DNA from 3 places in the Pantoea phytostimulans genome. Region 2 is predicted to be linked to each of the others. Evidence: predicted binding sites of a transcription regulator. Region 2 holds the regulator's gene; each other region holds the start of a gene.

Region 1 (10,108 bases), 490 kb from region 2:
AAGCGGGCGATGATTGCCGTAGATGGCTGGCTTGAACAGCAGGATGACAACGCGGTGAAGATGATCATGCAGGTACACGATGAATTGGTGTTTGAAGTCAACGCAGATGCAATTGAGTCAGCAAGCCAGCAGATCCGTACATTAATGGAAGGCAGTATGAAATTAGATGTGCCGTTGCTGGTGGAAGTCGGCGTCGGTGATAACTGGGATCAGGCCCACTGAATTTGACTTTGGGCCTGTAAAGGCGCTTTTTTACAGGCCCACTCAGAACCATAAGTAAATTGTTTACTTAATCGGTTCAGCCATGCCTCTTTGAGCCTGAAAAAATATGCGTTCACTAACTCTTTAACGACTAAGCATTTTTTTGGTAATTAAACTACATCTAAGAATCATTTTTGTGACGCGCCAGGTAAAAAAACTGTCAAGTTATGAAAGCCAGCTACAAAAAATCCTTTGTGGCGCAGAAAAAATCAGGTAAAGTTCGAGGCGTAGGGTACAGAGGTAAGATGTTCTATCTTTCAGACCTTTTACTTCACGTAATCGGATTTGGCTGAATTCTAGCCGCCCCAGTCATTATATGACTGGGGCGTTTTTTATTGGGCTTTGTCTGGAAGCGGCGCTCTGGCCGCTAATCATCTTCTACTTATTCTTCAGAATCACTCTCTGCATCTTCTTCTTCGCGCGCCGGTTCTAATTCATTAAACCAGCTGTCTAACTTGTGGCGTACTTTATCGACATTGATCTTCTTCAATGACGAAAACATCTCAACTTGCACATCGCCCATGAATGCTGCTGAAGCTTCACGAACTGCATTAAGCTGTGCTTTACGCGCGCCTGATGCCAATTTGTCGGCTTTGGTCAGCAATAGCAGTACTTCTATATTGCTTTCAACTGCCCATTGGATCATCTGTTGATCGAGATCTTTTAGCGGGTGACGAATATCCATCAAAATCACCAACCCTTTCAGCGCCTGACGTTTTTGCAGATATTCGCCCAGTGCACGTTGCCATTTCAACTTCATCTGCTCTGGTACTTCGGCATAGCCATAACCCGGTAAATCGACCAGACGTTTGCCTTCGCTCACCTCAAACAGGTTAATTAATTGCGTACGGCCTGGCGTTTTACTGGTGCGCGCCAAACTTTTTTGATTGGTTAACGTGTTGAGTGCGCTAGATTTACCGGCATTAGAGCGTCCAGCAAAGGCCACTTCAATACCGGTGTCAGATGGCAAATGACGGATGTCAGGGGCGCTAAGAATAAAGCGGGTAACGTGATAATTTAGTTCAGGCAAGATGACACTCCAAAAATACGTATTCGGGCAATGGCGCTGATTATACGCGTTATGGCGCGAAAGTGCTCAATGGCATCCTTTTAGGCTTTTTTGTAAGAGATTTGCCATTAAAAGTGGCAGTTATATCCTCTTTTATTTAATTTTTTAAAAAAATAAATCATTAAAATTCATTTATTTAAATAAAAAGTACGGGTTTTCCATCGAAACTCAAGACAAGTCTGGCTTGAGGGTTTTACTAATTGGTCTACATTATTGTGCAGTGCATGGCAGCACCCATTAGGATGATGCGCTCAGGAATGTCATGAAGATGAAGAGCGATGGAGTGGAAATGGTCAAGGATTGGGACCGGACAAGGAAAAGGAGATGCTCAGGAGATGAGCTGGCGCGGGAATAACCGGGATGTTGCGAGCCAAAAAGGATTTAAAACATGATTCCTTCTTATGAAGGTGTGAAATAAGGCGACAGCTTAAGCTGTCGCCTTTTTTCTTTGTCTGCTTTCTGCTAGATTTCGCCGCAATTCTATACTGAATAAAAACGCTGAGATAAAACACTATGAAGCAACCTGCACGAGCTGCGAACGGCAAACCTGCCGCCAAGGCCAAACGCAAATCGCGTGAAGAAATAAACATTGAAGCACGTGACCGCAAGCGCGATAAAAAGCATCGCGGTCATGCGTCAGGCAGCCGTGCGAATCCCGAAACCAAGGGCAGCAAAAACGGCGGCTCAGGCACTACAGCTAAAGATCCGCGTATCGGGAGTAAGAAGCCGATCGCGTTAGGCGCTGAAGGTCAAACCGCACCGGCTAAAGTGAAAAAGGCGCCAACCAAACCTGCCGTTGAGAAAGTGCGTCTAACGCCTGAAGAAGAATTGGCGAAGCTGGAAAACGATCCCCGTTTGGATAATCTGCTTGATCGCCTTGAAGGCGGTGAAACGCTCTCCGCTGAAGATCAAGGTTGGTTAGACGCAGCGCTTGATCGTATCGATGAGCTGATGGAGCAGTTAGGCATCGCCATGGATGACGACGAAGACGAGCAAGCCGAAGAAGATATGTATCGTCTGCTGAAAGGCAACTAAGCTTTTTGACCGGCATGTGTGTTTGCGCATGCCGGGCTTAACAGGTAAACACGAATGTTTTGGCCTGGATCAATTTTCGCGCTGTTACTTACATGTTATCTACTTTGGTTATTGATTAAACTACGACGCCTGTCGCGTCTGAAGCATCGTATAAGTCGGGTTTCATCATCCCGCTCACCTTTCTCCTCTTCTGCATCGCGACCTTCTCTTAGACGACGTCACCGGAAGGAATAAGTATGTCATCGCAGCAGATCGAGTGGGATCAGGCGTTAATTGAAAAGTACAATTACGCCGGTCCACGCTATACCTCGTATCCCACCGCGCTCGAGTTCAACGAAAACTATGCAGAAGATGATTTCCAACGAGCGGTAGCGCGTTACCCCGATCGCCCTTTATCTCTCTATATCCACATTCCGTTTTGTCATCGCCTCTGTTATTTCTGCGGCTGCAATAAAATTGTGACGCGCCAGTTGCATAAAGCCGATCGCTATTTGGATGTGTTAGAGCAAGAAATTCGCCAACGTTCGCCTTTTTTTCGCCAGCGTCGAGTGACTCAGCTTCACTGGGGCGGCGGCACGCCGACTTTCCTGAATAAAGCGCAAATTACCCGTTTGGTCACCTTGCTGAAGCAGCATTTTGACGTGGCGGCAGACGTGGAAATGTCGATCGAGATTGACCCACGTGAAATCGAATTAGATATGATCGATCACCTGCGTACGCTGGGCTTTAATCGCCTGAGTATGGGCGTACAGGATTTTAATAAAGCCGTTCAGGAGCGCGTTAATCGCGTGCAGGATGAAAATGTCATTTTTGGTTTGATGGAAAGAGCCCGCCAGCAAGGCTTTAGCTCAACCAGCATCGATTTAATTTATGGTTTGCCACTGCAAACGCCAGAAAGCTTCGCCTTTACTTTAAAGCGCGTTACTGAGCTCAATCCCGATCGCCTCAGCGTCTTTAATTATGCGCATATGCCTACGCTATTTGCTGCTCAACGCAAAATCAAAGAGGAGGAGCTGCCTTCTGCCTCGCAGAAGCTTGTTATCCTTCATGAGACCATCGCTATGCTAACGCAGCAGGGTTATCAGTTCATCGGTATGGATCATTTCGCAAAGCCGCAGGATGAGCTGGCAGTGGCTCAGCGTGCAGGCCTGCTTCATCGTAATTTCCAGGGTTATACCACGCAGGGCGATAGCGACTTGCTTGGGCTGGGTGTGTCGGCAATTAGCATGATCGGTGACAGCTATGCGCAAAATCAAAAAGCGCTCAATGTGTGGTATGAAAGCGTGGGCAGCACGGGTAATGGCTTATGGCGAGGTCTAACGTTGAGCCAGGACGACTGTTTACGTCGCGACGTGATAAAAATGCTGATATGCAATTTTTCTTTGGATTTTAAAGCGGTAGAAGCGCAATGGAATATACACTTTAACGACTATTTCGCTGAGGATTTAACGCTATTGAAACCATTGATTGCGGATGGGCTGGTGGAGCATAGCGCGACAGGGCTACAGGTTACGGGAGTGGGGCGTTTACTCATTCGGAATATCTGTATGTGCTTTGATGTTTATCTGCGCCAAAAGGCGCGTCAGCAGCAGTTTTCGCGCGTTATCTAAAGTAAACGGCTGAAGCACAAGCAATGCTCCAGCCGTTCATCTCAACACTTATTCCATGCCGAGCTCTTTTAGCTTGCGAGTCAAGGTATTACGTCCCCAGCCCAACAAACGTGCCGCTTCCTGCTTATGGCCCTGCGTATGTCGCAGCGCAGTAGTCAGCAGCGTGCGCTCCATCTCCGGCTGTGCTTCTGACAACAAGTTTTGATGACCGGAACGTAAAGCGCGATCGGCCCACTGTGCCAGCAACGTTGCCCAGCTATCAGGCAGTGATTGCACTGGATTTTCTGGTGTGTTCGATTCAAACAGCTCTGAAGGCAGATCCTGAATCAGTACTTCCTGGCCAGCCGCCATCACCGTTAGCCAGCGACAGGTATTTTCCAACTGGCGTACGTTACCGGACCAGTGAAGGCGCGTTAATGCTGTCTCGGTTTCAGGATGCAAAATTTTCGCTTCGACACCCAGTTCTCGCGCAGCAACCTGCAGGAAATAACGCGCCAGACGAGGAATATCCTCGCGACGCTCGCGCAGCGGTGGCAAATGTACCCGGATGACATTCAGACGGTGGAATAAATCCTCACGGAACTTGCCTTCCTGTACTCGCAGCTCAAGGTTCTGATGCGTAGCAGCAATGATGCGAACATCGACCTTTACAGGCGCATAGCCGCCAACACGATAAAACTGGCCATCAGCTAAAACGCGTAGCAAGCGGGTTTGCACATCTAAAGGCATATCACCGATTTCATCTAAAAATAGTGTGCCGCCGTCGGCCTGCTCGAAACGGCCCTGCCGAATCTGATTCGCTCCAGTAAAGGCGCCTTTTTCATGACCAAACAGCTCGGATTCAATCAAATCCTTGGGAATGGCAGCCATATTCAGGGCAATAAATGGCGATTTTGCCCGTGGGCTATGACGATGCAGCGCGTGCGCCACTAACTCTTTACCGGTACCCGATTCACCATTGATCAGTACGCTGATTGACGAGCGCGACAGGCGACCAATGATACGGAATACATCCTGCATGGCAGGCGCTTCACCGATAATATCGGTTGTTGGCCCGCTAACTGGCTGATTACGCGGCTGCTGCTGTTCCTGATAATGACTGATAGCACGCTCAACCAGCGCGACCGCTTCATCAATATCGAAAGGTTTCGGCAGGTAATCAAACGCACCTTGCTGGTAAGCACTGACCGCAGCATCTAAATCAGAATGCGCCGTCATGATAATCACGGGCAACATCGGATGACGCTGTTTAATCTGTTTTAGCAGCGCCAGCCCATCCATACCCGGCATGCGAATATCTGACAATAAAACATCTGGGGTTTTGGTCGAAAGTGCATCTAGCACCTCGCTTGCGCTGTCAAAAGTGGCGCAGTTTAAACCGGCTCCAGTGAGCGCGCGTTCAAGCACCCAGCGGATGGAGCTATCGTCATCGACGATCCAGACTATCCCTCGTTGCATAGAAACCTCACTGGCGAATAGGCAAGTAAACCGAGAATTCGGTGTGACCAGGCCAACTGTTAAATTCTATTTTTCCTGAATGCTGATCGATCAAGCTGCGTGCGATTGAAAGGCCTAAACCGGTGCCGCCTTCACGCCCGCTGACCATCGGATAGAACAGCGTATCTTGCAGTTGAGCTGGAATACCCGGGCCGTCATCCTCTATATCGATGCGCGCCACCAGGCGATATCGCGTGCCATGCAGCGTTAACTGAAACGCCGTGCGGGTACGAATAATGATTGTGCCGCCTTCTTCACCCAACGCCTGAAGGGCGTTGCGTACTACGTTCAGCAGAACCTGCTCAATTTGATCCGGGTCATGCGGCAATTCCGGCAAGCTGGGGTCATAATCGCGCACCAGCGAGACGTTGTCAGGCAGCTCCATCGACACCAAATTCACCACGCGCTCAGCGACTTGATGAATACTTTGAGTGATGTGCATGCCAGGCTGCTGCGGCCCTAACAGGCGATCTACCAGGTTTCGCAACCGGTCCGCCTGCTCAATAATAACTTTGGTGTATTCGTTCAGCGACGGATCGGGCAGCGCACGTGATAACAATTGCGCAGCACCCCGTAACCCTCCCAGCGGATTTTTAATTTCATGTGCCAGACCACGAACCAAATCGCGCGCTGCAACCTGCTGGGCGTGCTGTAACTGTTCCTGACTAAGACGACGTTGGTTATCCATCGGCGCCATTTCCATCAGGATAAAACCATCAGGCAAGCGTTGCGCCGTCAGTGACATAATGTGCGCGCGGCCATCCACAACCAGCGTCACTTCACTGTCGGTAAATCCCTGGCCAGCCTCAAGACTTTCACGCATCACCTCAACATTCAGCGAAAAGTAGCCGGTTAATTCAGGTAACGGCGTGCCGAACAATTTACGTGAGCTTTGCGCCAGTAATTGCTGCGCCGCCGGGTTGGCGTAATGAATAACCAAATCGTTATCCACCAACAAAATACTGTTGATTAATGAATTGAGAATCTGCCCTGCATCGGGCAGAGAGCCAGTTGCCATACAGCGTTCCTTTGCACTAAGTGAGTGCATTGTAGTATTTAAGCCGAATTTCAGGCGAATGAACGATGAATTCGCGGAGAAAAAAGCCCATCCGAAGATGGGCTAAAAATTTCCACGGCAACATAAAACCTAAAATTGATTAAACGCTGTAGTAAAGCTCGAACTCTACCGGGTGCGGAGTCATGCGAACGCGGTCGTCTTCAGCTTTACGCAGGGTGATGTAGGCATCGATGGTTTCGTCAGTGAACACGCCGCCACGGGTCAGGAACTCGCGGTCTTCGTTCAGTGCGTTCAGCGCTTCTTCCAGTGAGCCAGCCACTTTTGGAATCTCAGCTTCTTCTTCCGGCGGCAGGTCATACAGGTTTTTGTCCATCGCGTCGCCAGGATGGATCTTGTTGATGATGCCGTCAAGGCCAGCCATCAGCAGAGCAGTAAACGCCAGGTATGGGTTTGCCGCTGGATCCGGGAAGCGCGCTTCAATACGACGTGCTTTCGGGCTAGCAACAACTGGGATACGGATTGATGCAGAACGGTTACGCGCGGAGTAAGCCAGCATAACCGGTGCTTCATAACCCGGGACCAAACGCTTGTAAGAGTTGGTAGTCGGGTTAGCTAAGGCGTTGATTGCTTTAGCGTGCTTGATAATACCGCCGATGTAGAACAGCGCCATTTCAGACAGGCCGCCGTACTTGTCGCCAGAGAACAGGTTCTCGCCACCTTTAGACAGTGACATATGGCAGTGCATACCAGAACCGTTGTCGCCAAACATTGGCTTCGGCATGAAGGTCGCAGTTTTACCGTATGCATGTGCAACGTTGTGCACAACATATTTGTAGATCTGAATTTCGTCAGCTTTTTTGGTCATGGTGTTGAAGCGGGTTGCCACTTCGTTCTGACCAGCAGTAGCCACTTCGTGGTGATGCGCTTCTACTACCAGACCCATTTGTTCCATGGTCAGACACATGGCAGAACGGATGTCCTGAGCTGAGTCAACAGGTGGAACGGGGAAGTAGCCGCCTTTCAGACCTGGACGGTGACCTTTGTTACCGCCTTCGTACTCTTTACCGGTGTTCCAGGCTGCTTCGATATCGTCGATAGCAACGTGTGAGCCGGAAGTAGAAGAACCGAAACGGATGTCATCAAACAGGAAGAATTCTGGTTCTGGTCCGAACAGCACGGTGTCCGCGATGCCAGAAGAGCGCAGGAAATCTTCAGCGCGCTTTGCGATTGAACGTGGATCACGATCGTAGCCCTGCATGGTGCCTGGCTCGAGAATGTCGCAACGGATGATCAGCGTAGAATCTTCGAAGAACGGATCCATTACCGCCGTGGTTGCGTCAGGCATCAGCACCATGTCTGATTCGTTAATGCCTTTCCAGCCACCGATGGAGGAGCCATCGAACATTTTGCCTTCTTCGAAGAAGTCAGCGTTAACCTGGTGAGCAGGGATAGTAACGTGCTGTTCTTTACCTTTAGTATCGGTAAAACGCAGGTCAACAAACTTAACTTCATTCTCGTTCATCATCGAGAGAACGTGTTCAGCGGACATACTCAACTCTCCTGGAAATGGTCATTGTCTACATGGTGAGAGAACTTCGTTGCCTGGAATGCGTCTCTTATTACAACCATTCCTAACCAACTGAATCTCGGCAAGCTCTTCAACCGTTGTCTAACTGTCGTTTTCGCTTGATTAATATAAAGCGAATTCTGTGCCAACTTTCTGTCATCGTGCTAAATAGCGCTATAATGCGCTCTCTTATCTCTCTTGCGCTGCACCAGTATGGATGCCTTGCACCAAGATTGTGCTTTTCACGCAAATATCAGCACCAATTTGGTGCGTCACGCCAACTTAGTGCATTTTCTGCACCGAGAACAGTGCGAATTTCCCCCAATGCAATAAACTTTCAGTGAAAAGTGTGATCATGTTCAGTCTTCCGCTTAATCCGTGTACAATAGCGCGCTATTTCTATTTCTATAAATGCCTGAGGCAAAGCTGTGATCGAAAATTTGCGTAACATCGCCATCATCGCGCACGTTGACCATGGAAAGACCACCCTGGTTGACAAACTGCTGCAACAATCCGGTACCTTCGATGCCCGTACCGAAGCTACTGAGCGCGTGATGGACTCCAATGACCTGGAGAAAGAGCGTGGGATTACCATCCTCGCAAAAAACACCGCCATTAAGTGGAATGACTACCGTATCAACATCGTTGATACCCCAGGACACGCCGACTTCGGTGGTGAAGTTGAGCGCGTCATGTCCATGGTGGATTCGGTGCTGCTGGTTGTAGATGCGATGGATGGCCCTATGCCGCAAACCCGCTTCGTGACCAAAAAAGCGTTCGCGCATGGTCTGAAGCCGATTGTGGTTATCAACAAAATTGACCGTCCTGGCGCACGTCCAGATTGGGTTGTTGATCAGGTATTTGACCTGTTCGTTAACCTTGATGCGACCGACGAACAGCTCGACTTCCCTATCATTTACGCTTCTGCGCTGAATGGTATCGCGGGTCTGGAACACACTGACATGGCGGACGACATGACCCCGCTGTATCAGGCAATTGTTGACCACGTTTCTCCGCCACAGGTTGAAGCTGACGCGCCACTGCAGATGCAGATTTCGCAGTTGGACTACAACAACTATCTGGGCGTTATCGGCATCGGCCGCATCAAGCGCGGTAAAGTTAAGCCGAACCAGCAAGTGACTATCATTGATAGCGAAGGCAAAACCCGTAACGGTAAAGTCGGTAAAGTGCTGGGCCACTTGGGTCTGGAACGTATCGATACTGATATGGCAGAAGCGGGCGACATCATCGCGATCACCGGTCTGGGCGAGCTGAACATCTCTGACACTATTTGCGACACGCAAAATGTTGAAGCGTTGCCAGCCCTGAGCGTTGATGAGCCAACCGTAACCATGTTCTTTAACGTCAACACCTCACCGTTCTGCGGTAAAGAAGGTAAGTACGTGACTTCACGTCAGATCCTTGAGCGTCTGAACAAAGAACTGGTTCACAACGTTGCGCTGCGTGTTGAAGAAACCGAAGATGCTGATGCGTTCCGCGTATCAGGTCGTGGTGAACTTCACCTTTCTGTACTGATTGAAAACATGCGTCGTGAAGGTTTCGAACTGGCGGTATCCCGTCCGAAAGTTATCTTCCGTGAAATCGATGGCCGCAAACAAGAGCCATTCGAAAACGTTACGTTGGATATCGAAGAGAATAACCAAGGCTCAGTAATGCAAGCCATGGGTGAGCGTAAAGGCGATCTGAAAAACATGGATCCGGATGGTAAAGGCCGCGTACGTCTCGACTACGTGATCCCAAGCCGTGGCTTGATTGGCTTCCGTAACGAATTCATGACCATGACTTCCGGTACCGGCCTGCTGTACTCCACCTTCAGCCATTATGACGATATTCGTCAGGGCGAAGTGGGCCAGCGCCAGAACGGCGTACTGATCTCTAACGGCCAAGGCAAAGCAGTTGCGTTTGCATTGTTCAGCCTGCAGGATCGCGGCAAATTGTTCCTGGGTCACGGTGCAGAAGTATATGAAGGCCAGATCATCGGTATTCACAGCCGTTCTAACGACCTGACTGTTAACTGTCTGACCGGTAAG
Region 2 (10,108 bases):
CAATGATGTTGTCATTGCCATTTCAAACAGCGGTGAGTCTAACGAAATTCTGGCGTTGATCCCGGTGATCAAGCGTCAAAAAATCAAACTCATTTGCATGACTAGCCGCGCTGAAAGCGCCATGGGACGCGTGGCTGATGTGCATTTATGTATTAAGGTGCCGCAGGAAGCTTGTCCGCTCGGCCTTGCGCCCACCACCAGTACTACCGCCACCCTGGTCATGGGTGATGCATTAGCCGTTGCGCTATTAGAAGCACGCGGTTTCACGCCTGAAGATTTCGCCCTTTCACACCCAGGCGGCGCGTTGGGTCGCAAACTGCTGCTGCATGTCAGTGATATTATGCACAGCGGTGATGAAATGCCGCATGTCACGCACGACGCTTCTCTGCGTGATGCGCTGCTGGAAATTACGCGTAAAAACCTCGGGTTAACCGTTATCGTTAACGATCTGATGAAAATTGAAGGCATCTTTACCGATGGTGATTTACGCCGCATCTTCGACATGGGCATCGATTTCCAGCGGGCAACCATTGCAGAAGTAATGACGCGCGGCGGCATTCGCGTTCGCCCTAATGTCCTGGCGGTGGATGCCTTGAATTTGATGCAAACTAAAAACATCACCGCGCTACTGGTGGCCGATGACGATCGTCTGCTCGGTGTGGTACATATGCATGACATGCTGCGCGCAGGCGTGGTCTGAACAGGAAAAGAGAATGCCGTTAGAAAGTGCCACCGTTGAAACGTGTTACGGACCGGTTAGTGCCGCGGTGATGGCGCGCGCCAGTAAGATTCGTTTGCTGATTTGTGATGTTGATGGCGTGATGTCAGATGGCGTCATTTACATGGGAAATAACGGTGAAGAGCTGAAGGCTTTCAATGTCCGCGACGGTTACGGCATTCGCTGCCTGCTGACCTCCGATGTAGAAGTGGCTATTATAACCGGCCGCAACGCTCGACTGATGGAAGATCGCTGCAAAACCCTCGGCATACGTCATCTTTATCAGGGCCAGTCGGATAAGCTTTTGGCCTATCGTGAACTTCTGGATAAACTGTCTCTTTCTGATGAACAGGTTGCCTACATCGGTGACGATCTCATCGACTGGCCGGTTATGGCCAAAGTAGGTCTGAGTGTTGCTGTTGCAGATGCGCATCCTGTTTTACTGCCACGCGCCAATTACGTGACGCGTATCGCCGGTGGACGCGGTGCGGTACGTGAATTATGCGATCTGATCTTAATGGCGCAAGATAAATTTGAGGATGCCAAAGGGCAATCGGTATGAGTAAAAGCAGGCGTTGGATAACGCTGATTCTGACTTTGATTGCACTGGTTCTTATCGGCTGGAATCTGACTAATCAGGACGACACTAGCGCGCCCGTTGCTAACGATCAGGCGCCAACTTACACCAGCGCAGACTCCAATACGGTGGTGTATAACCCGCAAGGTGCCCTGACGTACAAGCTGGTTTCAGACAAGGTGACCTACTTTTCAGTCGATGAGTTGAGCTGGTTCGATAATCCAGTGATGACCACTTACGATGAAAACAAAGTGCCAACCTGGTCGGTACGCGCAGATAAAGCAAAGCTGACCAAAGATCGTATGCTTTATCTGTATGGACATGTTGAGCTCACTACGCTGACGCAGGATTCTCAGCTTCAGCGTATCAAAACTGACAACGCTCAAGTGAACCTTGTCAGTCAGGACGTGACGTCTGACGACCAAGTAACGCTCTATGGCCGCAGCTTTAACTCTACCGGCATGAAAATGCGCGGTAATTTACGGACAAAAAACGCCGAGTTAATCGAAAAGGTCAAAACTTCTTATGAAATTCAAAATGAACAAAAACAGCCTTAAGTATTTACTGGCCAGCGTGCTGCTTGCGACCAGTGTTCCAGCGCTGGCCTTGACCGGTGACTCGGATAAACCCGTGAATATCGATTCGCAGAACCAGGCGCTGGATCTGCAAGGCAACGTGGCCACCTTTACCGGCAATGTTATCGTGACGCAAGGCTCGATCAAAATCACTGCGGACAAAGTGGTGGTTACGCGTCCTGGCGGCGACAGCAAGAAAACCATTGTTGATGCTTACGGTAACCCCGCCACTTTCTACCAAATGCAGGACAGCGGCAAACCGGTTCAGGGCCATGCCTCAAAATTGCATTACGAACTGGCCAACGATTTTGTTGAGTTGACTGGCAATGCGTACATCGAACAGCAAGACAGCAACATCAAAGGCGATCGCATAACGTATCTGGTTAAAGAACAAAAAATGCAGGCGTACAGTCAGGGTCAAAGTAAACGAGTGACCACCGTGCTGGTGCCATCGCAGTTGCAAGATAAGCAAGGTTCGTCCAACAGCGGAAAAAAGAGTAACTGATAGCTATGGCCACATTAATCGCAGAAAACCTGGCGAAGGCATATAAAGGCCGTCGCGTGGTAGAAGACGTTAGTCTGCAAGTGAAGTCCGGCGAGATTGTCGGCCTGCTGGGCCCCAATGGTGCGGGCAAGACCACGACTTTTTATATGGTCGTGGGCATTGTGCCGCGCGATGCGGGCCGCATTATCATTGATGATGAAGATATCAGTATCCTGCCGCTGCATGCGCGCGCGCGTCGTGGCATCGGGTATCTTCCTCAGGAAGCGTCCATTTTTCGCCGCCTGAGCGTGTTCGACAATCTCATGGCGGTGTTACAGATCCGTGATGATCTGACTGAAGAGCAACGTCAGGATCGTGCTAACGAGCTGATGGAAGAGTTCCACATCGAACACCTGCGTGACAGCATGGGACAGGCATTGTCTGGGGGTGAACGTCGTCGCGTCGAAATTGCGCGTGCCCTGGCCGCAAATCCAAAATTTATTCTGTTAGATGAACCGTTTGCCGGTGTTGACCCCATCTCAGTTATCGACATCAAAAAGATCATTGAACACTTGCGTGATAGCGGCCTTGGCGTGCTAATCACCGACCACAACGTTCGTGAAACGCTGGCGGTATGTGAACGCGCCTATATCGTGAGCCAAGGTCACTTGATTGCCCACGGCACGCCTACAGAAATTCTTGCAGATGAGCAAGTTAAGCGGGTTTATTTGGGCGAAGAGTTCAGACTCTGATAAGGTGTCGCTAACACTGACGTTTGCTGAGGAAAATCAATCCTGTCTATGAAGCAAGGTTTACAACTCAGGCTCAGCCAACAGCTGGCGATGACACCACAGCTGCAACAGGCCATTCGTCTGCTGCAGCTTTCAACGCTTGAACTTCAGCAAGAGCTACAACTCGCGCTGGAAAGTAATCCGCTGCTTGAACAAACCGATCTGCACGACGAAGTTGATTCCCGCGAATATCAAGAAGCCGAAGCGCTGGATACACGTGAAGCGTTAGAGCAGAAAGATATGCCGGAAGAGCTGCCGCTTGATGCAACCTGGGACGAGATTTATACCGCAGGCACGCCTTCAGGCACCGGAACCGATTATCAAGATGATGAATTGCCTATTTATCAAGGCGAAACAACACAATCATTGCAAGATTATTTGATGTGGCAGGTGGGATTAACACCTTTTACCGATAACGATCGCGCGATTGCGACCTCCATTGTCGATGCCATCGATGATACCGGGTATCTTACCGTTTCGCTTGAAGAGATCCTCGACAGCATCGGCAATGAAGAGCTTGAGCTTGATGAGGTTGAGGCCGTATTAAAACGTATCCAACGTTTTGATCCCATCGGCGTTGGCGCTCGTGACTTGCGTGATTGCTTACTGGTGCAGCTTTCACAATATGCTCCTGATACGCTGATGCTGGCAGAGGCGCGACTGATCGTTAGCAACCACCTCGACTTATTGGCTAATCACGATTTCCGCAGTCTGATGCGCGTAACGCGTTTAAAAGAAGATGTGTTGAAAGAGGCCATGCAGCTGATCCAATCACTGGATCCGCGTCCTGGCCAATCGGTGAATACCGGCGAACCTGAGTATGTGATTCCCGACGTGCTGGTACGTAAAGTCGGCACACGCTGGACAGTGGATCTCAACGCTGACAGCGTGCCACGTTTAAAGATCAACCAGCAATATGCTGCGATGGGGGGTTCATCGCGCAACGACAGCGATAATCAATTTATTCGTAGTAATTTGCAGGAAGCAAAGTGGCTCATTAAAAGCCTGGAAAGCCGCAACGATACGTTGCTAAAAGTGACTCGTTGTATTGTTGAACAACAACACGCTTTTTTTGAACAAGGCGAAGAGTTTATGCGTCCAATGGTATTGGCAGATATTGCGCAAGCCGTTGAAATGCATGAATCGACAATTTCCCGCGTTACCACGCAAAAATATTTACATAGCCCGCGTGGCATCTTTGAATTGAAGTATTTTTTCTCCAGTCACGTGAATACCGAAGGTGGCGGCGAAGCATCGTCTACTGCGATTCGTGCATTGGTCAAAAAATTAATTTCGGCGGAAAATCCTGCCAAGCCCTTGAGCGACAGTAAGCTCACCTCCATGTTATCTGAACAAGGGATCATGGTGGCGCGTCGAACCGTCGCTAAGTACCGCGAGTCTTTATCCATCCCGCCATCGAACCAGCGTAAACAGCTGGTTTGACAGAAATGAGAAGGAAGACCTATGCAGCTGAACCTCACTGGGCAACATGTCGAAATCACCGAACCTCTGCGTGAATTCGTTAACGGTAAGTTTGCCAAACTGGAACACTACTTTGATCGTATCAATCAGGTTTATATTATTCTGAAAGTCGAGAAGGTCAATCAAATTGCCGAGGCGACTTTACACGTCAGCGGTGGCGAACTGCACGCCACGTCGGAAGCGGAAGATATGTATGCGGCTATTGACGGTTTGATTGATAAACTCACCCGTCAACTGACCAAACACAAAGACAAACTGAAAAAACACTAACCTTCACGCTGGTTAAGCGCTTAACGCGCTAGAGCGCACAGGATGGGGCGGATTAACCGCCCCGTTTTGTCATCTAAGCCAGCGCCATCTGACGTCAACATAGCGGTTATATGCGAACGTGAGTGGCTAAGTGAACTCGCAAGTGAAACGATGATGAACAACGATCTGACACTGGAATTGAGCTCCGTACTTTCGCTGGACTGCACCCGCAGTAGCGTACATTGCCAGAGCAAAAAACGGGCGCTGGAAATTATCAGCGAACTGGCCGCCAAGCAGCTCAACCTGCCGCACCAAACGCTTTTCGAAGCAATTCTTACCCGTGAGCGCATGGGAAGCACCGGTATTGGCAATGGAATTGCAATTCCTCACGGCAAGCTGGATGAAGATACATTGCGCGCTGTAGGCGTGTTCATTAGTCTTGAACAGCCCATCGCCTTTGACGCGGTGGATAATCAGCCGGTCGATCTGTTGTTTGCCCTTCTGGTTCCCGCAGATCAATGCAAAACGCACTTGCATACTCTTTCACTGGTGGCGAAAAGACTGGCAGATAAAACCGTCTGTCGTCGCCTGCGAGCGGCGCAAAGTAATGAAGAGCTCTACGCGATTATTACAGAAGGCCAGTCAGAACAGTAAAGCGTCTTTACCGGCCCGGTGCCGGTTTTAAAACGGGAGAGAAGGTCATGGTGCTGATGATCGTTAGCGGTCGGTCAGGCTCAGGAAAATCAGTGGCGTTGCGCGCACTGGAAGACATGGGGTTTTACTGCGTCGATAATCTGCCGGTAGTCTTGCTGCCGGAGTTAGCAAACTCGTTGGCAGAACGCAACATCTCCGCTGCTGTCAGCATTGATGTGCGTAACATGCCAGAATCGCCGGAAATCTTCGAAACCGCTCTGAATAATCTGCCTGATACGTTTTCACCGCAGCTGCTGTTTCTCGACGCTGATCGTAATACGTTGATTCGCCGCTACAGCGATACGCGTCGTTTGCACCCTCTTTCCAGCAAAAACTTGTCGCTGGAAAGTGCCATTGACGAAGAGAGCGATCTGCTGGAGCCGCTACGCTCGCGTGCCGATTTAATTATCGATACGTCAGAAATGTCCGTGCATGAACTGGCTGAAATGCTGCGTACCCGTCTGCTGGGCAAGCGCGAACGCGAACTGACCATGGTATTTGAGTCGTTTGGCTTCAAGCATGGTATTCCGATAGATGCTGATTATGTCTTTGATGTTCGGTTCTTACCGAACCCGCATTGGGATCCCAAATTACGCCCGATGACCGGTCTTGACCGTCCGGTAGCGGCTTTTTTAGATCGCCACACTGAAGTGCACAACTTTATCTATCAGACGCGTAGCTATCTTGAATTGTGGCTACCGATGCTGGAAACCAACAACCGCAGTTACCTAACCGTAGCCATCGGTTGTACCGGGGGAAAACACCGTTCAGTTTATATTGCTGAACAGCTAGCAGATTATTTCCGCTCCCGCGGTAAAAATGTACAGTCTCGTCATCGTACGTTGGAAAAACGCAAATCATGACCGTCAAACAAACTGTAGAAATCAAAAATAAGCTGGGCATGCATGCGCGCCCGGCAATGAAGCTGTTTGAGTTGGTACAAAGTTTTGACGCAGAAGTACTATTACGCAATGAAGCGGGTACTGAGGCCGAAGCCAGTAGCGTTATTGCGTTACTGATGCTGGACTCTGCCAAAGGCGGCCATATCGAAATTGAAGCCAGCGGCCCGGAAGAAATTCAGGCGCTGGCTGCTGTCATTGAGCTGTTTGAAGCGGGTTTTGACGAAGACTGATCAATCCAGCTTATTGCGTTGCAGGAATCCCTCGCCGCCCAGCTGGCGCATTTGGCGCATGATCCATTGCTGGCGTTGCCGGATATAACCTGAAGGCGCATCGGCACGAAAACGAATAGGATTAGGCAACACAGCAGCCAGCAGCGCGGCTTCCGACATACTGAGGCGGCTGGCGGGTTTATGAAAGAAACGCTGCGATGCCGCTTCAATGCCAAAGACTCCGTCCCCAAACTCAGCAATATTCAGGTAAACCGTCAGAATGCGGCGTTTGGTCCACACGGTTTCAATTCCCACGGTCAAACCGGCTTCCAGACCTTTACGCACCCAACTGCGTCCATCCCACAGAAACAGATTTTTGGCCGTTTGCTGTGACAGTGTAGATGCACCGCGCATTTTTTCATTGCTGTTATCCAACACAGACTCTATAGCTGCTACATCAAATCCCCAGTGCACCGGAAATTTTTGATCTTCTGATGCAATCACGGCTAATGCCATCCATGGTGAGATTTCGTCGTGCCCTACCCAATCCGAATGCGCCACATAATCGAACCGGCCATTTATCCAGGCGACCAGTTGTCGCTCAACCATCACGGCGGAAAAAGGAACCGGCAAAAATGTAAAAAGCACAATACCTGCTACCCAAATCCCTAACCATGCCAACAGCATGCGGACAACAATGCGCTTAATACGTTGTCCGAGGCTTCCTTTATACTTACTCATGCAATCTTCTCTTACTTGTTTTAAGCATTAATCAATTGCTGTAGAAATCACAGGCTTAAAATGGATTTATCAGGCAATAAAGACAAACGATACGGGTTATTTTACAGACAGGTTACGCAGTAAAATTGCAAATCAGCGTTAACAGATCCAGTTACTTCAAGCACTTCCAGCAAAAAGGAATCGGTTCCATTACCCTGCTTCAGTTAGACTTTTTTCAAAAAAACACTTAACAATTTGTGATATACGCCATCATAAATGTTTCACTACACTTAACTATCGCAAAATGATTAGTTCGTTACTCTTCATTGATTGATCGATAAATTCTAAAGAATGTGCAAATTCCGATCTTTAATCCTTTTACTTTAAACAAAAAAAATTAAAGTTTTCACCTAACGTTAGACGGAAATCAATTGGTAGAACCTTTAACTGGAAATTTCTCTTTAAGGTTTCCAAAACGTTTTGGATAACCCACGTCCGATGGAACATTTAGCTTTATTTTTTATAAAGTTAACTAAGAAAATATCCCAATTTGCTGTGTGAGCGTTAAATTGCCGTTTGGCTTTATCTTTTAAGCTTCTCAAGTGACGCAAAAGCGTGCAAAAAACCCCACATCTGGTTAAAAATAAAGCAATGCATCGCAGAAATTAATTCCTTACTTGACTGTGTTGCCAAATTAATGTTTTCTGTATTTAAACGCTGCTCAACATCACACATTTTAATGAATCTTGTCACAAGTTAAGATGAATTTGCTAAGGTGATGACAGTGTTAACCAATACCACGCTGTTGCGCTCAAATACTCTAAGCATAGCAGCAGCGCCTTTTTCCCTGGTGTTGGCGCAGTATTCGCGCACCCCGGCCTCGGCTGGGGTCATTTTTTTCTAGCGATCTGCTTTTCTTTCTCAGCTACCCATTCGCGTAGCACCTGTACATCATGACGCCATTCATGTTTCAGCTCTTCAATCCACTCAGCCACGTTATCCCACCATGCAGGAAGCTCAGGGCTTTGAATCTGCTTCGCCAGCATCTGTAAATGCTGTAAACCCACCGAACCCGCCGCACCTTTAATTTTATGCCCTTCTTCAGCAATACCTTTCTGGTCGCGCGCCATCAAATTGGACTCTAAAATATCTACATATCCCGGCATCATTTTTTCGAACATGTCGAGGCTTTGCGTGATCAAGCTGGGGCCAACCAGCTCGATATATTGCTCAAGCATCGGCACATCAAGCAGCGTAAGCGTTGTCTCTTGCGCGGATTCGGTTTCTTCTTCATCAGTCTCGGCTTGATAATCCCAGAACTTTTTGATGATTGCCGTTAACGCGGGTACGGCCAACGGTTTGCTCAGCACATCATCCATACCGGCATCGAAATATTCTTTCTTGTCTTTGAGCACATTGGCGGTGAGCGCGACCAGCGGCGGCAGGTCGCTGTTTTGATAACGCTGATGAATGGCGCGTGAAACGTCCAGGCCAGTCATGTCAGGTAGTTGGATATCCAGCAGGACTAAATCAAATTCCAGTGGATCAAACATGGCCAGCGCCTCGCCGCCCGTCATGGCTACTTCAACGCTACAGCCTAATTTCTCAAGGACCGAACGCGCGACAATCACGTTGAGCTCAATATCCTCAACCAGCAATACGTGTAACGCAGGCAGCGGCATGTTGTCATCAACGCCATCATCTTCCACCTCTTCAGCGACACGCGGCGCTTTGATCTTCACGGTAAAGCAAGAACCTTGGCCTGGTGCGCTGCTAACGGTGATATCCCCGCCCATTGCCTGTGCCAGCCGACGTGAAACGGCCAGACCAATACCGGTACCGGTTGCAGGTTTACCGCCATGCTGATCTTTCACCTGATAATACATCGCAAAAATCTTGTCCTGCTCTTCCTGGCGAATACCTAAGCCAGAATCCTGAACCTCGAAGCGCAACGTTTCATCCTGCTCGTAAGCAACGCGCACGACAATTTCACCTTGTTGGGTAAACTTCACGGCATTACCAATAAGGTTCCAAAGAATTTGGCGCAGACGCGTGCCATCAGTGGCGATTTTATGCGGTAAAGGCAACTGCGGCGCCATGACAAACTTCAGCCCCTTTGGCTGAGCCAGCAAGCCAGAAAGATTTTCTAAATCGGCAAGGAAACTGGTGAAGTCGATCGGCTGATTATCAAGTTGCACTTTGCGCCGCTCAATTTTGTCGACTTCAATAACATCGTTGAAGATATTGCCGAGCGTGATGGCGGAAACATGGATGGTTTTGAGGTATTTGAGCTGTTCTTGATTGAGATCGGTATCCAGCAAAATGCGGCTGAGACCGACAATGCCATTAAGCGGCGTACGCAGCTCGTGGCTGATCGTAGAGATAAAGGTCGTCTTCTCCCGGCTGGCGTTCTCTAAAGCGTCCTGGTAGCGCTTACGCTCCGTTATATCGCGTCCAAAACCCATTAGCCCACTACGCTTACCTACGCGGTCATAATAAGGCACTTTTCGAATTTCAAAACAGGCCTTGCGACCATCAGGATATTGCAGCCATTGTTCGTAAGTCAGAGAAACATTATGACGGAAGACCTTCTCATCGGTTTCCAGCACTTTTGTCGCCGCATCGTCATCATAAATATCGCGTGGCGTCAGACCAATCAGCTGCTTCTCGCTTTTTCCGGTTAACAATTCCATTGCCCGATTACAGCC
Region 3 (10,108 bases), 610 kb from region 2:
CTTGCTGCTGCTGCTGCAGGATTGACATGAGCAAAGTAACCGTTTGGCTGTCGATACCATTAAAGGGCTCATCCAGCAGCCATAGACGACTGCGTTGTAACATCAGGCGAGCAAACAGAACGCGTTGTAATTGTCCACCTGACAAGGTCGCTGGCTGCGCATCGGCATAATCCATCATTTGTACCGCTTCAAGCGCCAGCCAAATCTCTTTACGCAAAGTACGAGTAATGCCGCCGAACCAACCACAGCGCGGCCAGCAGCCAATCGAAACCAACTCAAATACAGTTAGCGGGAAACGCGTTTCCAGCTCGGTACGTTGTGGCAGCCAACCCCTCTCTTTTCGCGGTAGCAATAGCTCGCATTGTCCTGATATGGGCGGCAGTAAACCGGCAATAGTTTTTAATAAGGTTGATTTTCCGCTGCCATTGGCACCCATTAATGCTGTCATGCTGCCTGCTAACAACTGACCCGTGATCACGGGGGTAACGGCCTGACCCTGATAGCCTGCACGAAGCGATTTAAAAACAATCATTGATACATTCCCCACTCCATCGCACAGCTAAGCAGTGCAATCAGTGCCAACGCGATAAGCAATCGCCTGTTCAACGACAGCAGTAATCCACTGTGATTCATAATTGCACCTAAATGTTATAACATAACAATTATGATACGCGATTCTTTTGTCAGGGGAAGTGTTCAAAATGTTTCAAAAGATAACGTAGCGGGCAAATTATTGAGAGAAAAAAATCATTAAATTAGATTATAATCAACAACTTAAACAATAACCTATCTCAGCTATCGTTTGTCCGCTCAGTATCTCGCTTGCAAACTTCTTGCAGAACATTAATCATAGGTTTATCAATTGTAATTACAGACCCTGATATGCTGCATATTGAATGTGATATTGCACCTTGCGAAACAGATATCGCTAAAATAGAAACGATCATTCAGCGGAATATTCTCAAAATAGCGGAACCGCTAGCCGGAGATTTACAGTGGTATTCACACAATGCCCTGTTAGTTCCAGAGAGTTTTAAAATAAATTCAATAGAAGTTGTCGGGCCGAATAGATTTAAAATGCTTTACCATTTTGATTGGAATTTATTTAGTCCGTGTTTAGATCTAAATGAAACCATGACGCAAAAAGAGCAGGTAATGTTTCAAATCGTGCCCGGTGCGCTGGCGTTTGAGCTAATTGACAATACGCGTCCTTCTCCCGCCGACGAATTGTAATATTTAGTAATGGAGGTGAGCAAAACTAATGGTTTTACACTATATTTAAAGCACTCCGTTTATTAACAGCTCTATATAATCGCTTCCTGGCCGCTTTGCTTTATCACCCCGCATCGCGGTAACTGTGCTTGCTACGGAGGGGAAAAAGATGGACGAATACTCACCGAAACGGCATGATATTGCCCAGCTCAAATATCTGTGTGAGAGCCTGTTTGACGAAAGTATGGCAACGTTGACTGATAGCCATCATGGCTGGGTTAATGACCCCACTTCTGAAAGCAATTTACAACTCAATGATCTGATTGAGCATATCGCCTCTTTCACGATGAATTACAAAATTAAGCATGTTGAAGATGAAGCGCTGATTTCGCAAATCGATGAATATCTTGACGATACCTTTATGTTGTTCAGTAATTACGGTATCAATACGCAAGATCTTCAACGATGGCAACGTTCAGCTAAACGCTTATTTAATCTGTTCACTGAAGAGTGCGCTTTTCTCCAGCAACCAAGCCATTCGTTATAGTACTTACGTGAGAACGGTTTATTTATGAACAAAGCCCTAACTAAAACGGATTATTTGATGCGACTGCGTCGTTGTCGCTCAATCGATACCCTTGAAAGGGTCATTGAAAAAAATAAGTACGAATTACCTGACAACGAACTAGCCGTATTTTACTCTGCAGCCGATCATCGTTTAGCTGAACTGACAATGAATAAGCTTTACGACAAAGTTCCCGTTTCGGTGTGGAAATTCGTACGTTAGTCCTTCACTGCTTTACGTCTTTTCCCTACAACGCATCCATCCAGACTTAATAATCTCGCCTGCCGGCAATGGATCGGCCTCAGGCGAGTTTCGCCTGTCTGCTTTTTTTGAGCATCGTTTTTTGAGTAGAAAGAGGGGGAGGATAAAATTGGGTGGGGGCCCTGCCAGCTACATCCCGGCACACACGTCACCTGCTGCGGCTGCTTCCTTCCGGACCTGACCGAGTTCACAAGCTAGCATTGCGGGAGAACCAACAGGGCCCCCATTGATAGCCCTCATTACGAGAGCGCAGGCATTATCGGGGAAGCCCTTGGCAATTGCAAGCGCAGACGGGATGACCGTTGCTTTCTTGAACAACAAGCACTTCCGCGCATTCCGCTCTCGTCTGTCATGCTAAAGTTGAAGCCATTTTTTGCGACAGGACAAGCAGATGGACCAACCCGACAGCTTTCAGCAACGTATCTGGCAAATTGTCGCCGCCATTCCAGCCGGTAAGGTCATCACTTACGGTGAAATTGCCCAACTTGCAGGTTCGCCCCGAGCGGCACGACAAGTCGGCGGCGTGTTAAAGCGCCTGCCTGCAGGCAGTACTTTGCCCTGGCATAGAGTGGTTAACCGTCACGGCACAATTTCATTGCAAGGTGATGACCTGTTTCGGCAACGCGATGCACTGGAAGCCGAAGGTATTGAGGTCAGCGATGAGGGAAAGATTGCGTTGGAAAAATATCGTTGGTGCTATTAATTAATAAATTTGGGGCGAACGGCGTCGCCCCAGAACGGCGTTACAGACTGGTTGGTGCGGGTACAGAAGAGGATGGTGTCACCTGCGTCGGGGAGGTTGATGGCACCGTGGTCGCTGCGCCCGGTTGGGTTGGCATTGCCATCTGTGGAACCGGAACCAACAACAGTTCCGCTTTGGTACCGCCCTGATTGATCACGGGTTTTACCGCATCCGTGATAAAGGCCATTTTGCCGTCAACAGTAATCGCTGCACTCAGCAAGATACGCGCGTTAGGCTGAATATCTGCTGGGTTGAAAGGCAGGATAAACTGGAAAGGTGCCTGTTTGCCTTCAGTACGTACTACGCGCTGTGACAACACCTTAGAGGGTGCATCTGCCATTGAAGCATCTGAAAGCGTAACGGTTAATACTGCATCCGGTGGCAACGCAATGCGTTGACGAATATAAACCGAACCGCTAACGTTTGGCTGGGTAATTGCCGCTTGCTGTCCTGCCACTGCGGAACCTAAAGTCGGCGTTGCAACCGGCTTACCTTTATCGGCACACCCTGCGACAGCCACCGCCAATGCTAATCCACTGAACACTTGCCAGAATTTCATTGATGTCGTCTCCATTTGATCAAAATGATTATCAGCAGCGAATCTGCAGTACAGCGCTTCACTCGCCGTATGTCCTTAATGTTGGCACAGAATTCGGAAATTTGCCTGGCTGGCACTCAGGCGAAAGTCTGATTGACGACAACTGGTCGGATCTTTCAAACTGAGCAGGTTACTTTTCTGAGGAAAGCGCGATGAGCCAGGCACTGCAAAATCTGCTGAATTTATTAAATTTGGAAAAACTCGAAGAGGGTTTATTCCGTGGTCAAAGCGAGGATCTCGGTTTGCGCCAGGTTTTTGGTGGTCAGGTTGTCGGGCAAGCGCTGTATGCCGCCAAACAAACGGTCCCTGAAGATCGCATCATTCATTCGTTTCATAGCTATTTTTTACGTCCCGGCGACAGTGCAAAAGCCATTATTTACGATGTCGAAACCTTACGAGATGGCAAAAGCTTCAGTGCTCGCCGCGTCAGCGCGGTGCAAAATGGTCATCCTATCTTCTATATGACCGCCTCGTTTCAGGCCCCCGAAAGTGGTTTCGAGCATCAGAATCAAATGCCTTCGGTACCCGGCCCAGATAATTTGCCCTCTGAGCAGATGATGGCGCAAAAAATGGCACATTTGCTGCCGGAAAAAGTCCGAGAAAAATTTATCGCTGAACGTCCATTGGAGATTCGCCCGGTTCAGATTCATAACCCGATAAAAGGCCATGTCGATGAGCCCGTTCGCCAGGTCTGGATCCGCGCTAATGGCGTTCTGCCCGATGATTTGCGCCTGCATCAATATGTTTTGGGATACGCTTCCGATTTAAACTTCTTGCCCGTTGCGCTTCAGCCGCACGGTAAAGGCTTTCTTGAAGCCGATATGCAAGTCGCTACCATTGATCATTCTATGTGGTTTCATCGCCCCTTCGATTTTAGCGAGTGGCTGCTTTACAGCGTGGTAAGCACCTCTGCGTCTGGCGCACGTGGTTTTGTGCAGGGTGAGTTTTATAATCAGCAAGGTGTACTGGTGGCATCAACGGTGCAGGAAGGGGTAATGCGTCAGCGAAATGAATAAAAAAGGGGCGATTGATCGCCCCTGATATTTTTTATTTTAGCGCACTGCTCTTTTTGAAGTGATTTCTTACTGGTTGTAAGCGTTTTCGCCGTGACTGTTGACGTCCAGACCTTCGCGTTCCTGCTCTTCTGGTACACGCAGACCCACAATCATGTCAGCCAGTTTGAAGCCGATGAATGCGGCCACGCCCGACCAAACAATGGTAACGCCAACGCTGAAAATCTGTACCCAAACCTGATGGCCCATGGTAACGCCCTCTGCGTAACCCACGCCGCCCAGTGAAGAGGAAGCGAAAACACCGGTCAGAATACACCCTACGATGCCACACACGCCGTGCACACCAAACACATCACACGGGTCATCAACACGCAGCCATTTCTTCAAGGTTGTGACACCCCAAAGGCCAGCCAATCCACCCACCAGACCGATGATCAACGCACCACCGACACCGACATAACCACACGCGGGGGTAATCGCAACCAGGCCACCAATAAAGCCGGAACACGCACCCAGCAGAGAAGGTTTACCCCTAACAGCCCACTCGCCAAAGGTCCAGGACAAAACTGCGCCTGCCGTTGCTATAACAGTGTTCAGGAAGGCCAGCGCAGCGATTTCGTTAGCTGCTGAAGCTGAACCGGCGTTAAAGCCAAACCAGCCGACATAGAGAATCGCGGTACCCATGAAGACCATTGGCAGGTTATGCGGTTTAAACGCTTCTTTGCCAAAACCAGCACGTTTGCCGACCAGGTAAGCACCCACCAGACCCGCAACAGCGGCGTTGATGTGCACCACGGTACCGCCAGCAAAGTCCAGCGCGCCGTCCTGAGCCAGATAACCGCCGCCCCACACCATGTGAGCGATAGGCAGATACGCCAGTGTCAGCCAAACCAGCACAAAAATCAGAACTGCAGAGAAGCGAATACGTTCAGCAATCGCACCGACAATGAGACCGACGGTGATACAGGCGAAAGAGGCCTGGAATGCAACGTGAATATACTGGTAGAAGCTGCCCATCACGGCGGTCAGCTGGATATTTTTCAGCATTGCCCACTCGAAACCGCCGAAGAACGCATTGCCTTCGCTGAAGGCCAGCGAATAGCCATAAACCATCCACAACACGCAAACCAGAGAGAACGTTACGGCAACCTGAGTCAGCATTGACAGCACGTTTTTTGCACGGATTAATCCGCCGTAAAACAAGGCAATACCTGGAATTGACATAAACAGCACCAGCGCGGTGCAAATCATCATAAATGCGTTATCAGCCTTGTCCGCAACGGCAGGTGCAGCCATCGCGAGCGATGGTAACAGTGCCAGGCTGGTCAGGCCCAACTTAGTCAAAACTTTATTCATTTTATCCATCCCATCACATTACTGAGCTTAAATTACAGAGCTGCTTCGTCGGTCTCGCCGGTACGAATACGGATTACGCGCTGCAGTTCAGCCACGAAAATTTTACCGTCGCCAATTTTACCGGTGTAAGCCGCCTTGCTGATAACGTCCACAACTTCGTCAAGCTGATCGTCAGCAATGGCGATATCAATTTTCACTTTCGGCAGAAAGTTAACGCTGTATTCAGCGCCACGATAAAGTTCGGCATGCCCTTTCTGACGACCAAAACCTTTAACTTCGGAGACGGTCAGCCCCTGAATGCCAATAGAGGATAAAGCTTCACGCACATCCTCCAGCTTGAATGGTTTAATCACTACGGTAACCAGCTTCATAGGATCCCCTCCGGGTATTAAATAGGTGAGTCTCATGGACACGCAGAGATATAAGCAAAGCGTGTGCCACAAATATCGAAAGCGATTAATCAGTGAGTCAGGCGCGCTGGAGCTAGCTTTGTTTTGTGATGGATAACACAGAGAATAGTTTAAGCGGGGGAGTTAAGAGAAACGACTGCACTTCTTTGGTGCCTTCAGCCTCAAAGAAGTGCATTTATACAGATTAATCTGATAAAAGCGCGCAAAAAAGGTGCAGATCACCCTTCTGTTGTTAAGGGCATGCCCGAAGCAAGTTCATCCCCTGCTTGCTGTAACTGATACATTTGCCAATAGCGGCCTTGCTGCGCGAGCAGTTGCTGATGATTGCCACGCTCCACAACTTGTCCATGATGCAGAACTAAAATTGTATCGGCTTCGGTGATGGTTGAAAGGCGGTGAGCAATCACCACCAATGTGCTGTGCTGCCTTAAGGTGCGTAGCGTTTGCTGAATAGCCTGCTCAGTGCCAGAGTCGATATTGGCCGTGGCCTCATCAAGAATCAGGATTTGCGGTAATTCGACCAGCACCCGCGCCAGCGCCAACAACTGTTTTTGCCCAACAGAGAGATTATTGCCCTGCTCACCCAGCCGGGTGTGAATGCCTTCGGGCATGCTGCGGGCTAAGGGTGCCAGCTGGACTTGCTCAAGCACCTGCCAGACCGCCTCTTCACTGATATCGCGGCCTAAGCGTACGTTGGACAACAAGGTGTCCGCTAACACGACCGGATCTTGCTGCACCATCGCAATACCACGTCGCAGCACCGAATGTGTCAGTTCACTTATCGGGCGATCGTCGAGGCGAATCTCGCCGCGCGTCACCGGGTAATAACCCATTAATAAGTTGGCCAGCGTGCTTTTTCCACTGCCGGTATGTCCCACCAATGCAACAAACCCGCGTGAAGGAACCTCAAGATTGATATTACTCAGCACATCGCGATTTTCGCGATAGGCAAAGCTCAGGTTGTTAAAGGTGATACGACCTGAAGCGAGGGGACGATCATCACTACCATATTGCTGTTGGGCGGCATCCATCAGCTCAAAAATGCGCTCACCCGATACTACCGCCTGCTGCAACATTGATTGTTGGGTGGTTAGTTCGATCAAGGGTTCGTTCAGGCGTCCCAGATAGGTAATAAAAGCGTAAAGTACGCCCACTTCAAATACGCCCGGCATGGAAAAGCTAAATAGCATCAACAAGCCACACAGCACCAAGGCCGAGAACAGGCTTAATAGAGGCCGCAGCAGGAATCCGTCCAGCCGCAGCGTTTCCATGCGCGCCAGATAGTGTGAACGGCTGGCCTCGCCCATGCGCTCACCAAAGCGCGCCTGCTGACGAAACTGCTGGATCACGCTCATGCCGCTGATCACTTCATTAAAACCGTTGTTGATTTCAGCCAGATAACTGCGTACACGGCGTGCAATAGGCGTGCTGTAGCGCTGATAAATCAACATCACCACCAGCACCATCGGGAAAATCAACATCGCCACCAGCGCCATGCGCCAGTCAAGGCTAAACATCGCGACCATCATCGCGCCGACTAACGCTGCGCTGCGCAACACTGTTGCTACCACCGTAACGTAGAGATCTTTGATCACTTCGGTATCGTTAGTAACGCGTGAGATGATTTGCCCAACCGGCTGCGTATCAAACGCGCTCAGCGGCTGACGCAGAGCCGCATTCATCACATCGCTGCGTAATCGCTGCACCACGCCTATCGCCGCGCGATTAAACAGCAGTGCCTGCCAGTAATGCAGCGCAGCAGCCAACAATTGCAGCAAAATGAAACTCACCACCAGCCCAGCCACCACAGCCCAAGGCATATGGTGTTTCGCCACTAATTTATCGATAAAGTAGCTGACCAGAACCGGGCCCGTGACTTCAGCGGCAGCGGCAATCCACAGCATTGCGACGGCTATCGACAAGGACTTACGCCAGGGTTTACCGTAGCTCAGCAGGCGTTTCAGTGTTGGCCACAAGCGTTGTGACTTAGCCATGCGGCACTCCTTTTTCATTCTCGTCGTCGTCTAGCGCGGCTTCCAATTGCTGATAACGATACATATCGCGATACCAACCTGGCTCTGCCACTAGCGTATCGTGATTGCCACGTTGCGCGATCGTACCTTGCTGTAGCACCAGAATCTCGCTGGCTTCAGTTAACGCTGACAGACGATGTGCACTGATGATCAAGGTGCGATTCTTGCCCCAGATGCGCAGGTTATGCAGTATTTCATGTTCTGTACGGCCGTCCACCGCGGACAAGGCGTCATCAAGGATCAGGATTTCTGCATTCAGCAATAATGCACGAGCAATCGAAAGCCGCTGTTTCTGCCCACCCGATAACATCACGCCGCGCTCACCCACCTCTGTTTCATACCCTTGCGGTAAACGTAAGATGTCATCATGAACGCAGGCCATTTTGGCTGCTTGCTCAATCTCTTCCTGCGAAGCATTGGGTTTACCCAGCGCAATGTTACTCGCCACGCTATCCGAAAACAGGAAGGGCGTTTGGCTCACCACGGCTAAGCGGCTACGCCAGCTATCAATGCGTAATTGCGGGAGCGGCAGATTGTGATAGCGGATATCGCCTTGTTGAATATCGAAGTGGCGCTGAATCAAGCTAAGCAGCGTACTTTTACCGCTGCCGGTTGGACCACATAAGCCCAACATTTCGCCGGGTTTCAGTTGGAAATTGAGATGACTTAATACCGGCCCGGAGCTGGCAGGATAACGAAACTCACGGATCGCCGCCTGCAAAAGACCTGGCTCTGCAGGCAGTGTTTTTTCACCATCTTCTACCGCCGGCGCTTCCGACAACAGGACGCGAATTCGGCTCCAGGCTGCACTACCGCGCTCGACAATATTAAACATCCACGCCAGCGCCAACATGGGCCAAATCATCAGACCGAGATACATTACAAAACTGGTGAGCTGACCTAGCGTCATTTGATCGTGCCACACCAGCCAGCTGCCGCCGCCAATCGCCAGTAGATTGGAAAAGCCAATCGCGATGTAAATGGTGGGATCAAACCGTGCATCAACGCGAGCCACGCGCAGATTTTTTTCACCTGTATCGCGGGCAATGTCAGAAAATTGCTGCGACTGATGCTGCTCAAGACCAAAAGATTTGATCATGCGGATGCTGGTCAGGCTTTCTTGGGTCTGATCGTTGAGGCTGGAAAAAGCTGCCTGCGCCAGTTTAAAGCGTTGATGTAATTGGTTGCCGTAACGATGGATCACCAGCGCCATAATCGGCATGGGTATCAGTGACAGCAAGGTCAATTGCCAGCTGATTTGCGTGCTCATCACCACTAACACGACGCAACCCATCACCAGTGAATCGACCAGTGTCAACACGCCTTCACCGGCGGCGAAAACCACGCGATCCACATCATTTGTTGCGCGCGCAATTAAGTCGCCAGTACGATGGCGTAAATAAAAGGCGGGATGCTGGCGACTTAGCTGACGATAAAAATCTTCACGTAGCTCTACCGCGAGTTGATAAGAGGCGCCAAACAGCAGCACGCGCCAGACATAGCGCAACAGGTAAACCACTATCGCGGTTGCTAGCATGATGCCAATCCACATCATGATTTGGCCAGTGCTCATACTATGGTGCGTAACGCCATCCACAATAACGCCCACCACATGCGGCGGTAACAACTGCAGAATAGCAATAATGATCAATAAGATGACGGCGCCTACATAGCGTCGCCACTCACGTATAAAATACCAACTTAACTGGCTGAATAATCGCACAACGCTGCTCTCAATCTTTTGCCCTCAAGGGGCGACAGGTAAAGCCGTGGTGTATTTAATTTCTTCCATGGCGAAGCTGGAGGTCACATCAATCAAACCCGGAACGCCGTTAACTAAGCGCTTATAAAAGCCATCGTAGCTTTTCATATCGGCAACCTGCACGCGCAGCAGGTAATCATATTCGCCCGCCATACG

The links. The regulator sigma-54, encoded in region 2, starts transcription at its own class of promoters, with help from an activator protein. The targets are predictions, from matches to a motif close to GTTGGCACANNTTTCGCTNT.
Region 1: glnA (glutamate--ammonia ligase) is a predicted target of sigma-54. The motif match lies at 8,188-8,207, and genes of this name have one in related genera.
Region 3: glnK (P-II family nitrogen regulator) is a predicted target of sigma-54. The motif match lies at 6,170-6,189, and genes of this name have one in related genera.

What each region holds. Positions count from the first base shown of each region.
Region 1 is NZ_CP173698.1:3,036,347-3,046,454, reverse strand. Features, by position in the region: gene polA (DNA polymerase I) at 1-222, shown strand, start outside; gene yihA (ribosome biogenesis GTP-binding protein YihA/YsxC) at 644-1,291, opposite strand; gene yihI (Der GTPase-activating protein YihI) at 1,844-2,365, shown strand; gene hemN (oxygen-independent coproporphyrinogen III oxidase) at 2,602-3,975, shown strand; gene glnG (nitrogen regulation protein NR(I)) at 4,024-5,433, opposite strand; gene glnL (nitrogen regulation protein NR(II)) at 5,441-6,490, opposite strand; gene glnA (glutamate--ammonia ligase) at 6,630-8,039, opposite strand; gene typA (ribosome-dependent GTPase TypA) at 8,486-10,108, shown strand, end outside.
Region 2 is NZ_CP173698.1:3,521,438-3,531,545, reverse strand. Features, by position in the region: gene kdsD (arabinose-5-phosphate isomerase KdsD) at 1-700, shown strand, start outside; gene kdsC (3-deoxy-manno-octulosonate-8-phosphatase KdsC) at 714-1,280, shown strand; gene lptC (LPS export ABC transporter periplasmic protein LptC) at 1,277-1,852, shown strand; gene lptA (lipopolysaccharide ABC transporter substrate-binding protein LptA) at 1,821-2,375, shown strand; gene lptB (LPS export ABC transporter ATP-binding protein) at 2,381-3,106, shown strand; gene rpoN (RNA polymerase factor sigma-54) at 3,155-4,588, shown strand; gene hpf (ribosome hibernation promoting factor) at 4,610-4,897, shown strand; gene ptsN (PTS IIA-like nitrogen regulatory protein PtsN) at 5,051-5,530, shown strand; gene rapZ (RNase adapter RapZ) at 5,578-6,432, shown strand; gene npr (PTS phosphocarrier protein NPr) at 6,429-6,701, shown strand; gene mtgA (monofunctional biosynthetic peptidoglycan transglycosylase) at 6,702-7,421, opposite strand; gene arcB (aerobic respiration two-component sensor histidine kinase ArcB) at 8,291-10,108, opposite strand, start outside.
Region 3 is NZ_CP173698.1:137,756-147,863, reverse strand. Features, by position in the region: gene ACF2G4_RS00720 (metal ABC transporter ATP-binding protein) at 1-532, opposite strand, end outside; gene ACF2G4_RS00715 (hypothetical protein) at 883-1,233, shown strand; gene tomB (Hha toxicity modulator TomB) at 1,382-1,759, shown strand; gene ACF2G4_RS00705 (HHA domain-containing protein) at 1,784-1,999, shown strand; RNA gene ffs (signal recognition particle sRNA small type) at 2,159-2,255, opposite strand; gene ACF2G4_RS00695 (MGMT family protein) at 2,430-2,741, shown strand; gene ACF2G4_RS00690 (YbaY family lipoprotein) at 2,782-3,339, opposite strand; gene tesB (acyl-CoA thioesterase II) at 3,531-4,394, shown strand; gene amtB (ammonium transporter AmtB) at 4,461-5,747, opposite strand; gene glnK (P-II family nitrogen regulator) at 5,780-6,118, opposite strand; gene ACF2G4_RS00670 (SmdB family multidrug efflux ABC transporter permease/ATP-binding protein) at 6,376-8,151, opposite strand; gene ACF2G4_RS00665 (SmdA family multidrug ABC transporter permease/ATP-binding protein) at 8,144-9,913, opposite strand; gene ACF2G4_RS00660 (Lrp/AsnC family transcriptional regulator) at 9,938-10,108, opposite strand, start outside.